One region of the Alicyclobacillus sp. CIJ1 genome, then DNA from elsewhere that is predicted to be linked to it. Evidence: riboswitches for the same ligand, from Rfam matches in the RefSeq annotation. Region 1 holds a riboswitch; the other holds the start of a gene.
The links. Region 1 has a riboswitch for cyclic di-AMP ahead of AC27E8_RS14875 (MFS transporter). Riboswitches for the same ligand answer to the same signal wherever they lie in the genome.
Positions count from the first base shown of each region.

Region 2: linked by a shared signal. The riboswitch ahead of AC27E8_RS14255 (C40 family peptidase) and the one ahead of AC27E8_RS14875 (MFS transporter) in region 1 are both predicted to bind cyclic di-AMP.

Region 1 covers NZ_BAAJPH010000147.1:23,387-28,018, reverse strand. The annotation lists gene AC27E8_RS14885 (AMP-binding protein) at 1-704, shown strand, start outside; gene AC27E8_RS14880 (peptidyl-prolyl cis-trans isomerase) at 746-1,696, shown strand; cyclic di-AMP (ydaO/yuaA leader) riboswitch at 1,825-1,957, shown strand; gene AC27E8_RS14875 (MFS transporter) at 2,115-3,509, shown strand; gene AC27E8_RS14870 (DUF378 domain-containing protein) at 3,591-3,800, opposite strand; gene lysA (diaminopimelate decarboxylase) at 3,994-4,632, shown strand, end outside.
Region 2 covers NZ_BAAJPH010000143.1:240,986-245,617, forward strand. The annotation lists gene AC27E8_RS14240 (NUDIX domain-containing protein) at 1-419, shown strand, start outside; gene AC27E8_RS14245 (DUF86 domain-containing protein) at 424-855, shown strand; gene AC27E8_RS14250 (3D domain-containing protein) at 852-1,289, opposite strand; gene AC27E8_RS14255 (C40 family peptidase) at 1,490-2,032, opposite strand; cyclic di-AMP (ydaO/yuaA leader) riboswitch at 2,032-2,176, opposite strand; gene AC27E8_RS14260 (hypothetical protein) at 2,458-3,288, opposite strand; gene AC27E8_RS14265 (YfmQ family protein) at 3,382-3,828, opposite strand; tRNA gene AC27E8_RS14270 (tRNA-Gly) at 4,019-4,093, shown strand; tRNA gene AC27E8_RS14275 (tRNA-Ser) at 4,132-4,221, shown strand; gene AC27E8_RS14280 (general stress protein) at 4,443-4,632, shown strand, end outside.

The DNA.
Region 1 (4,632 bases):
GATCCGCCTCCGCGCCGCTCACGCCGGCGGTGGCCGCGCGAATTGAAGCGGCGTTTGGGGTTCCGGTCATCGAGGCGTACGGGATGACCGAGGCGGCGGGGCAGATCTGCACCAACCCGCTGCCGCCTGGCGTGCGCAAGCCGGGATCGGTCGGGAAGCCCGTGGGGATGTCGCTCCTCATTGTGGACGCAGAGCGCAAGCCCGTCGCCCCGTATGAGCTCGGCGAAATTGCCATCCGCGGAGACAATGTCATCCATCACTATGTGGGCATGGAGCCGGCGCCGGATTACGGCTATGGCCCGGGATGGATTTACACGGGCGATCTCGGCTACATGGATGAGGATGGCTACGTGTACATCACCGGACGCGCGAAGGAGATGATCAACCGGGCGGGCGAGAAGATCTCGCCGCGGGAAATTGAGGACGTGCTGAACGCGCACGAGGCGGTGGCGCGGTCCGCCGTGGTGGGACTTCCGGATCCGCTTTACGGGGAACGGGCCGTCGCGTGGGTGGTCCCGGAGGAGCCAGACGGCGTCGATGCGGACGCGCTGCGCGCCGATCTGGAGTCGTTCTGTGCGGCGCACCTTGCCAAGCCGAAGCGGCCGTCGCAGATCGTCATCGCGCGATCCCTGCCGGTGAACGCGACGGGAAAAGTGCAGAAGCACGTGTTGCGCAATTTGGAGCCGCGTGATAGGCTTGCTTGAACTGGGATGTGCAGCCCAGGGTGCGGAAAGACTGAAGGAGGATGGAATTGAAGAAGGAACGGTGGATTTCCGGCATCGTCGGCGCAGCCGCGGGCGCGCTAATCTTGGGTGGTGTCTGGTTTGGCACGTACGCGGCGCATGGGGGCGGCTCGGTGGTGGCGATGGTCGGCAAGACGCCCATCACGAGGCAGGAGCTCGCGCAGCAGTCGGAGGCTTACGCCGGATCGGCGATGCTGGAGGAGCTCATTGCCAATGCCTTGATTGAGCAGGCGGCAGCCAGGGAACATGTCACGGCGACGAATGCGGAAATCAATCAGCAACTGACCGCCATCGAGATGCAGAACGGCATCACGTCTGACGCGCAGCTGAATGCGCTCCTGGCGCAGAACCACATGACGAAGGCGCAATTTCTGAGCCAGATTCGCGACAACATTCTCGCGACCAAGCTCGCCGAGGCGCAGGTCCACGTGACGGACAAGCAGATTGCGTCGTACTACAAGCAGAACCAGTCGATGTTCACGGTGCCGGAGACGCGCAAGATTGCCATCATCGAGGTGAAGACGAAGGCGGATGCGGAGAAGGCTCTTGTAGAAATCCGGTCTGGGACGCCCTTTGCGTCCGTGGCGAAATCCATGTCGACCGACGCGGCCACGCGCGCGAAGGGTGGGGTGCTCGGAACCTTCACGATGGATGAGCTGAAGGCGGATCAACCCTCTATTGCCTCCGCGGCCTTCGCACTTAAGGCCGGCGGAGTGAGCGAGCCGCTCAAGGTGCAGGGCGGGTACGACATCGTGCAGTGCCAGGCCATTACGCCAGAACACGTAGAGCCGCTGTCGGCCGTTCGGTCGCAGATCATCCAGGCCATCAAGCAGCAAAATGCCGAAAGCGAGACGAAACTCGTGGCACAGCTCGCGAAGTCGGCGGACATTCGCATTCTCGATCCGTCTTATGACGCGGTGCTCACGGCCATCAAGAATCCGACATCGACCTGACGCATGGCACCGCGCTGGGTGGCCTCGCGGTGGCCGCCCGGGGCGGACGTCCAAGAATTTCCCTTCTCCTTGCGTTCCTCTCACATTTCGTGTATCGTAACGTGTACATCGCATATCGCATCGCGATACAAGCGGCAGCGCTGAATTCCTCCTTCGGAGGAAACGGGGGACCCAACTCTCGGGGTGAAACGACTTTGGTCGTGGGGCGCCTTTCCGCCCTAACCCGTCAGCTAACCTCGTAAGCGCACGGAAAGGGGACGATGCCATGTATCGCCGTTTTCTTCTCCTCGCTTTTCCCACCGGTGAGCCTCGTTGGTGTACCTCATCTGCGGATCCCCCTCGTGCGATCTCGCGGCTTTGTGTCCGCTTTTACGCAGGTGGCGCAGTCGAGATCGCCATACCTTGAGGGGGGGAAACCATGGACCTGCAAGCGACAAGGCCGGCCAATCCGGTCGAAGATGCGAAGTGGAGCCCTTTTCACCTGAAGCTCACTATCTATTCGTCGGGCGGGCCTTTTCTTGACGGGTACATCCTGAGCATCGTCGCCGTGGCGCTCACGCAGTTGACGCCTGAACTGCACCTCGACGCCATGTGGAGCGGCCTGATTGGGGCATCGGCACTTATTGGCATCTTCATCGGCGGACTGCTTGGGTACGTGACGGATCGATTTGGACGCCAGCTCATGTACACCATCGATTTCGTGTTGCTCATCGTGGCCTCGGTTTTGCAGTTCTTTGTGCACAGCGCCTGGGAACTCTTTGCCTTGCGTGTCGTGCTCGGCATCGCGGTCGGGGCGGATTATCCCATCGCAACGTCGCTTTTGACCGAGTTCGCGCCGCGCAAACACCGCGGCATGATGCTCGGTGTGACGGTCATCGCGTGGTACGTGGGCGCCACGGTCGCGTATCTAGTGGGACAGTGGCTTCTGCCCATCGGACCGGACGCATGGCGGTACATGTTGGCGTCGAGCGCGGTGCCGGGCATCGTGCTCGTGATCTTGCGGCTCGGAACCCCGGAGTCTCCGCGTTGGTTGCTGCAGCACGGTCGGGCGCGCGAAGCGCTGAAGGTGCTTCGCGACATTTACGGGCCGGGAGCCAGCCTGAAGCACATCGCGGTGCCAGATGAAAAGCGAACGCGCACCAGTTACCTGACGCTCTTCAATCGCACGTATTGGAAGCGCACGCTGTACGTCAGTGGCTTCTTCACGGCCGCGGTCGCGCCGCTCTTCGCGATGTTGACGTTCGGCCCGACGCTGCTTGACGACTACCACGTGCTCAGCGGATCGTCCGGGTACGGTTCGGCGCTCATCAGCGTGCTGTTCATCGTGGGTTGCGTGCCTGCGCTCTGGTTTTTGAACCGGCTGGGGCGCAGGGCAACGATGATTGTCTCGTTTGCCGTCATGACCGTCGGCATGTTGCTCCTTGGGCTGTTTCCGAAGGGGCCGCTCTGGGTCATCGGCGTCGGCTTTCTGCTGTACGCGCTGTTTTCCGGCGGGCCGAACATCATGGAATGGCTCGCCCCAAACGAGTTGTTTCCCACCGAGGTGCGCGGGACTGCGGTTGGCGTGACCACGTGCATCAGCAGGCTGGGAGCCGTGGCCGGCACGTATCTCTTGCCGTGGGCTTTGGCTCGTTATGGCGTGGGTCCGACCATGCTGGTGGGGGCGCTCGTGACCTTCGGCGGATTCTTGATCTGTCTCTTCCTGGCGCCGGAGACGCGCGGCCTCACCCTGAACGCGGCGAGCGTCGGAGAGGACGCCGAGATGGAGCGGACGTCGTCGTTATCCGAACGCCGCTTGCGCGTCGGCCGCTAAGCACTTGGGGATGAACGGAGAAGCCCTGGCTCCTCGTCGGGTTGCCAGGGCTTTTTCTCGTTGTGCGCTTCACAACTGGTGTTATGTCCGCACGGCTTGACTTTTCACGAGCACAGCCACCAGTTGCCAAAGGGCGCCGAGCCCGACAAGCGCGTACACGAACTGCGAGAGCCACGTGGCGCCGAAGATGGCGCCCACGAGGTTGTAGTTGGCAAATCCGATCAGGCCCCAGTTGATGCCCCCAATGACGACGAGCGCCCAGGCAATCCAGTCCACGGGGTTCCAGCGCACGGTCTCACCTCCAAACCGAATCTGTCGCTAGGGTGTTCTAGCTTTGACCCCGCTATGCAATGGGCTTTACGCAATTTGCCGTTGCCCAGTGAGGCGCTGCACGTATATACTTGTGTCTGAATCTTTATTCAGGTCTTGGCACAGGTCGGGGCGCCGCGCGTCGTGAAAGAGAGAGACGATAGGAGTGGACGGAGTGAAATCAGAGCACCTGTTAGACGTGAGGCCGAAGGTGGACGCGCATTTTCCGCGAGACGAAAAGGGCCATCTTCTCATCGGCGGCGTGAGCGCGGTGGATCTCGTGGAACAGTTCGGCACGCCGCTCATCGCGTACGACGAGGGGCTCATCCGCGATACCATCCAGGCTTTTCACCGCGTGTTTCGAGAGGAAGGCGTGCCGTATCAAATTTCTTACGCCAGCAAGGCCTTCTGCACCATGGCCATGTGCCAACTCGCGCACGAGGAGGGCTTGGGCATCGACGTGGTGTCCGGCGGCGAGTTGTATACCGCTCTTGCGGCAGGCGTGCCAGCGAGCAAGCTCCACATGCACGGCAACAACAAGACCCCGGAAGAACTGCAGTACGCGGTTGAGAGTGGCATCGGGGCCGTGATCGTCGATAATTTCGACGAGATCGACCTCTTGGACGACATCCTTCAGGCAACAGGGCGCACGGTGGATGTCCTGGTCCGGGTAGCGCCAGGTGTCGAGGCGCATACGCACGACTATATCTCCACAGGGCAGCAGGACTCCAAGTTCGGCTTCGATCTCGCCAGCCAGCAGGTGGAGGAGGCCTTTTTGCGGCTCAAGCAGGTGGAGCGCGCGCGGGTCGTTGGC
Region 2 (4,632 bases), on a different contig from region 1:
ATCCCGCGCCGCACTCGGTGCTCGTGTTTGCGAGGCTGTTCGACGGCTGCGTGTGGGTTCGCCATCACGCGCGGGGCTGGGAGCTTCCCGGGGGCAAGGTGGAACCGGGTGAGACGCCGGACGCCGCAGCGCGGCGCGAAGCGTTTGAAGAGGCGGGCGCTCTGCTCGAGAACCTCGCCTGGATTGCCCAGTACACCATTGTCCTGCGCGACGGCTCCGAGGCGAGCAAATGGGTGTATCTCGCCGACGTGCACGACGTGAAGGCTCGGCCCGCGACGTCGGAGACCACGGCGGTGCGCCTCGTGCCTTGGATTTTGGGTCTACAAGGGTTCCCTTGCACCGATCGCAGCCCGATTGTTCAGGATGACGTATTCGCGAGGCTTTTTTCCGACGTTGCCTCGCGTTTTCAAGTGAGGTGAGACGGTGTTTCTGACGAAGGATCATAAGCGGCAAATTGAGGCGTGGCTCGAAGCCCTCAGCGCTCGGGCCGCGTGGTTGGGGGAATTGGCCGAGCGAGAGGACGCGTGGGAAGAAGATCTCACGTGGCGGCTCGCCGCCGAGCGCGCGCTGTGGACCAGCGTCGAGTACGTCACCGACATCGCGTCGCTCATCATCGACGCGCTTGTGATGCGCGATCCCGGCGGCTACGCCGATATCGTCAAAGTCCTCGTCGAGGAAGAGGTCCTCGACGCTCGGTGGTTCGATGTCTTCACCGGCGTGATCGACTTCCGATCTCGCCTGCTTCGCGATCACGCCCGCATCACGCCGAAGGACGTGCGCGAGGCCGTCTCGCGCTACGCGGATCTGTTCGCTCCCTTCATGGACCAGATTCGCGAGTTTTTGCGCAACCACTAGACGTCGTCGAGATCGTCCGGGATGTACACGGTCACCCGGCAGTTGCGCTTCACCCCAAACTGCAAGGCATGTTTCCGCGACGGCATGAGCACGTCGATGTGATGGCCTCGAATGGCACCTCCCGTGTCTTCCGCGATTCGCCAGCCCACGCCCTCGATATAGAGCAGGCTGCCGTAAGGGATCACCGCCGGATCGACGGCAACGGTCCGTCCGATCACGGCGGGCCGCCCGGTGCTCGTCACTCCGAAGCCGGGATCGCCAGGGTCCTTTCCGGTGGAGAAGCGATCCAGGTTGTAGGCCGTGACGACAAACGTGTCGGTGAGCTTCCGACACCGGCGAATGTCGTAGCTGCGGCCGAACACCGTGATGGCCTCCGGCTCGGATCGCCACGACACCGACTGCGCGTGGGCGGTCGCGTGCGCCTGCTTCGCCACCGTCGTTCCGCGCGCCGGCGCGGCGCTCGAGCACCAACAAGCGGCTGCACAGACGAGTGTGAGGCACATACCTATGCATCGGGATCGGTTCATGGTTGTAAGATGTGCATAGAAGGGCAAATTATGCAACGCAAGGGGGGCTATAGAATGGATGGGCCCGGCCGAAGCGGATGGTGCCAGCGGCCGGGCGACTTTAGGGTTCAAGTGTACATTTGTCGAACAGCCGACAGGTGCCGATACCAGTACGATCCCGGCCGCACGCTGAGGAAGCCGACGCGTCCGAGCCCGCCGCCGCACTGGATCATTTCTCCATTGCCCGCGTAAATCCCGACATGCCCGCCGTCGTCGAAGATGAGCAGGTCGCCAGGCTTCAGGTCGCTGTACGGGACGCGCCAGCCTACTTCGAGGTATTGAAGGCGTGACGAGGTCGTAAAGCGATACCCGAGAGCGTGGTGATAGACGTACTCCACAAAGTTCGAGCAGTCAAATCCGTACTGACCGCGGTCTTCGTTGTGCCCCCAGATGTAGGGCGTGCCGATCTTGCTTTCGGCCACTTCCAGGACCGCCTGCGTTTTCTGTTGGTAAGACGCGTTTTCTGAAGCGAGAGGTCGAATGGACGGATCGAGATGAACCCCAGGGGGCAACGAAGTTTGCGCGAGGGCTGTGCAGCCGCCCATGGTCAGCGTTGCAAGAGTGGCGGCCGTCGCGGCAATCGCTCCAAGGGACGTTCGTTTCGGCAGCATGCTTCTCCTCCTGTAGCCTCCGAGGTTAGTTGACGGGTTCGGGTGGAAGAGTCCCCCTATGCGCACGAGGCGCAATTCACCCCTGGGCGTCAAGCCCGCTTGTCCCCCGTACCTGCGTTTCGCAGGATTCGGCGTAATCTTGGTGTGAGTGGTGCACTGAAAGCGTAACAGGAAGCGCAAGCTCATTCATTACGAGAATCATGGATCGGGCGGAGGATGAATGCCTTAAAAGGAAGAGCCACAGGTAAATTGGTTTCTTCGATACGGTTCCTTGTGGAAAGTCAAAGGGTGATCTTGGAGCTTGGGAACTTCACGGAACTCCGCGGAACATCATCAAGCGACCGACGCGAAGGGACATCGGGACACCATCCGGGGGCCAAAGCAAAGGCCCCGACTCGACATCGGGGCCGTGGAGGAACTGCACTTCACGCGTTGGAAGCCGTATTGGAACCGGTTGTCGACGATGTCGGTTGCCCGCCTGGCAGATGGGCGCCTGAAGGATGGGGGAGCGTGCCGTTGACCCAGTCCGTGATCCACGTGTCGATCCGCCCCAATATCGCCTGCGCCTCGCTCGCGGTGATCTTTCCATTGGAAACGGCTTTTTGGATGTCGGCTTGCGCCGCATTCTCGAGGTCGGAGATGAGCGTCGACGTGGAGACGCCCTGTGCCGCAGCTATCTCGGCGAGGGTTTGCCCCTTACGCAAATCGGCGATGAGCGACGAGGTCGACAGGTGCAAGTCCTGCGCGGCAGTCGCAATCAATTCTCGGCGCCACACGCCGGCTCCGCGCGGACGCATCTTGTCCCATCCAGTCGGCCACTTTCCGTTCATCCACGCTTGAATGGCGAGATCCACCTTCGATTCGATTTTCGAAGCTTGTGCGCTCGTGAGGGTTCCGTTCGCAACGTCGGCTTGAATGTCTGACTGGGCCTTGCTTTCGAGATTCGAGATAAGCGTGGACGTAGAGATGCCCGCTTGCGCGGCGAGCTGTTCCATCGTCTTGCCTTCTCGCAAGTCCTGGCGAAGAGCGGTTGGGGTGAGATGGAGTTCCTGTGCCGCTTCGCTCACAAGGTCTTGCCTCAGCGTGCGCAAGATTTGACGATCCGCGCGCATCGGCGATCCCGATTGCTCGCTGGCTGCGCGCACAGATTCGTGACCGCGGTCAACCGCTGCAAAGACCACACCGCCGCCCGCGGCGAGGGTCGACAGAACAGCGGCCGAACCAACAAGGGCCTTCCGATGCAGGAACATTGGCATCGTTGCCACCTCCGTACCGAAACTGGAATAAGCGCGGTACGGTTGTAACCTAACACACCATGCTTGAAATCCGCTTGAAGCTCGGCTCGTGCCTCAGCTCACCCACCAGGGATCCCGGACGCAGGATTGGAGCACCATCTCCAACTGCTGAGATGACACGCGGTAGGGAACGTTCTTTTTCCGCTTGTGCCGGACCATTTGGACCATGCCGTCCCCGTAGAGGTACGCGGTGAACTCATACATCCGCTTACCCTCTTTGACGCGGATAAAAATCGGATTATAGTTGAGTTCGGGGATCATCCCCCGCTCAAACAGGAAATCTGCCTGGTTAAATGCGTGAAGAAACCGGTCGCGATCACGTCCACGTAGTTCCGTTCCGTACACGTTGACCGATGTCACACGGGAGACATCAAACGTTGGATGGATGGACAGCGACGAAACGAGTCGGTTGACCCATATGCTTGGCGGTGTCAGTGCAAAGGCCAGAATGGGGAACACGACGGCGGCAGCATATACAACCCACTGCGGAATGGCTGGCAACCCGGATCTCCCCTTGTTGATGAACTCGCCTTGACGATATTATAGCGCTCGGGGCGCGGCCATTTGTATCGAAATTTCCGGGACCGGCGCTCACCTTTGTGACGTTTTGTGGAGTTGTAGAGCGCCTGGAGGAGTTGACACGCGTCTCAACGTCGATGTAAAGTATAGCTGCGTTCGGACGTGGACATATGCGGAAGTAGCTCAGGGGTAGAGCATCGCCTTGCCAAGGCGAGGGTCGCGGGTTCGAATCCCGTCTTCCGCTCCATTTGGAGGGGAGGTTTGGCCTCTCCTTCGTTGTCATGTGGAGAGGTGGGCGAGTGGTTGAAGTCAGCGGTCTTGAAAACCGCCGTGTCCGCAAGGGCACCGTGGGTTCGAATCCCACCCTCTCCGCCAACAAACGCAAAAATGGCGAGGGTTTTGAGCCCTCGCCATTTTTGGTTCACTCGCAATTATGTTCACGCACAGTTATGCCTCTTTCTTCTGCCCTCCTTCTGCCCATTGCCCTCTGCGAGGCTCGATGGAACACCGTGGAAGTCCCCCGGATTTGCTCCTGCGTTTGGGCCCTGATACACTGGGGCTGTCCGAGTCTGCGCAGGCGATAGAGGAGTGTGCCAATGGAACCAACCGAAAATCAAGCGTTATCGTCGCAAGGATTGCACGATCGCCATACCGATCATGTCGCTGCGACATACAAGACCTATGTCGACGCGGAAAAGGCGGTCGAAATGTTACTAGAAAGGCAGATCCCGGCGGAGCATATTTCATTAGTCGGGAAGAATTTCTCGATCGAAGATCGCCCGCTTG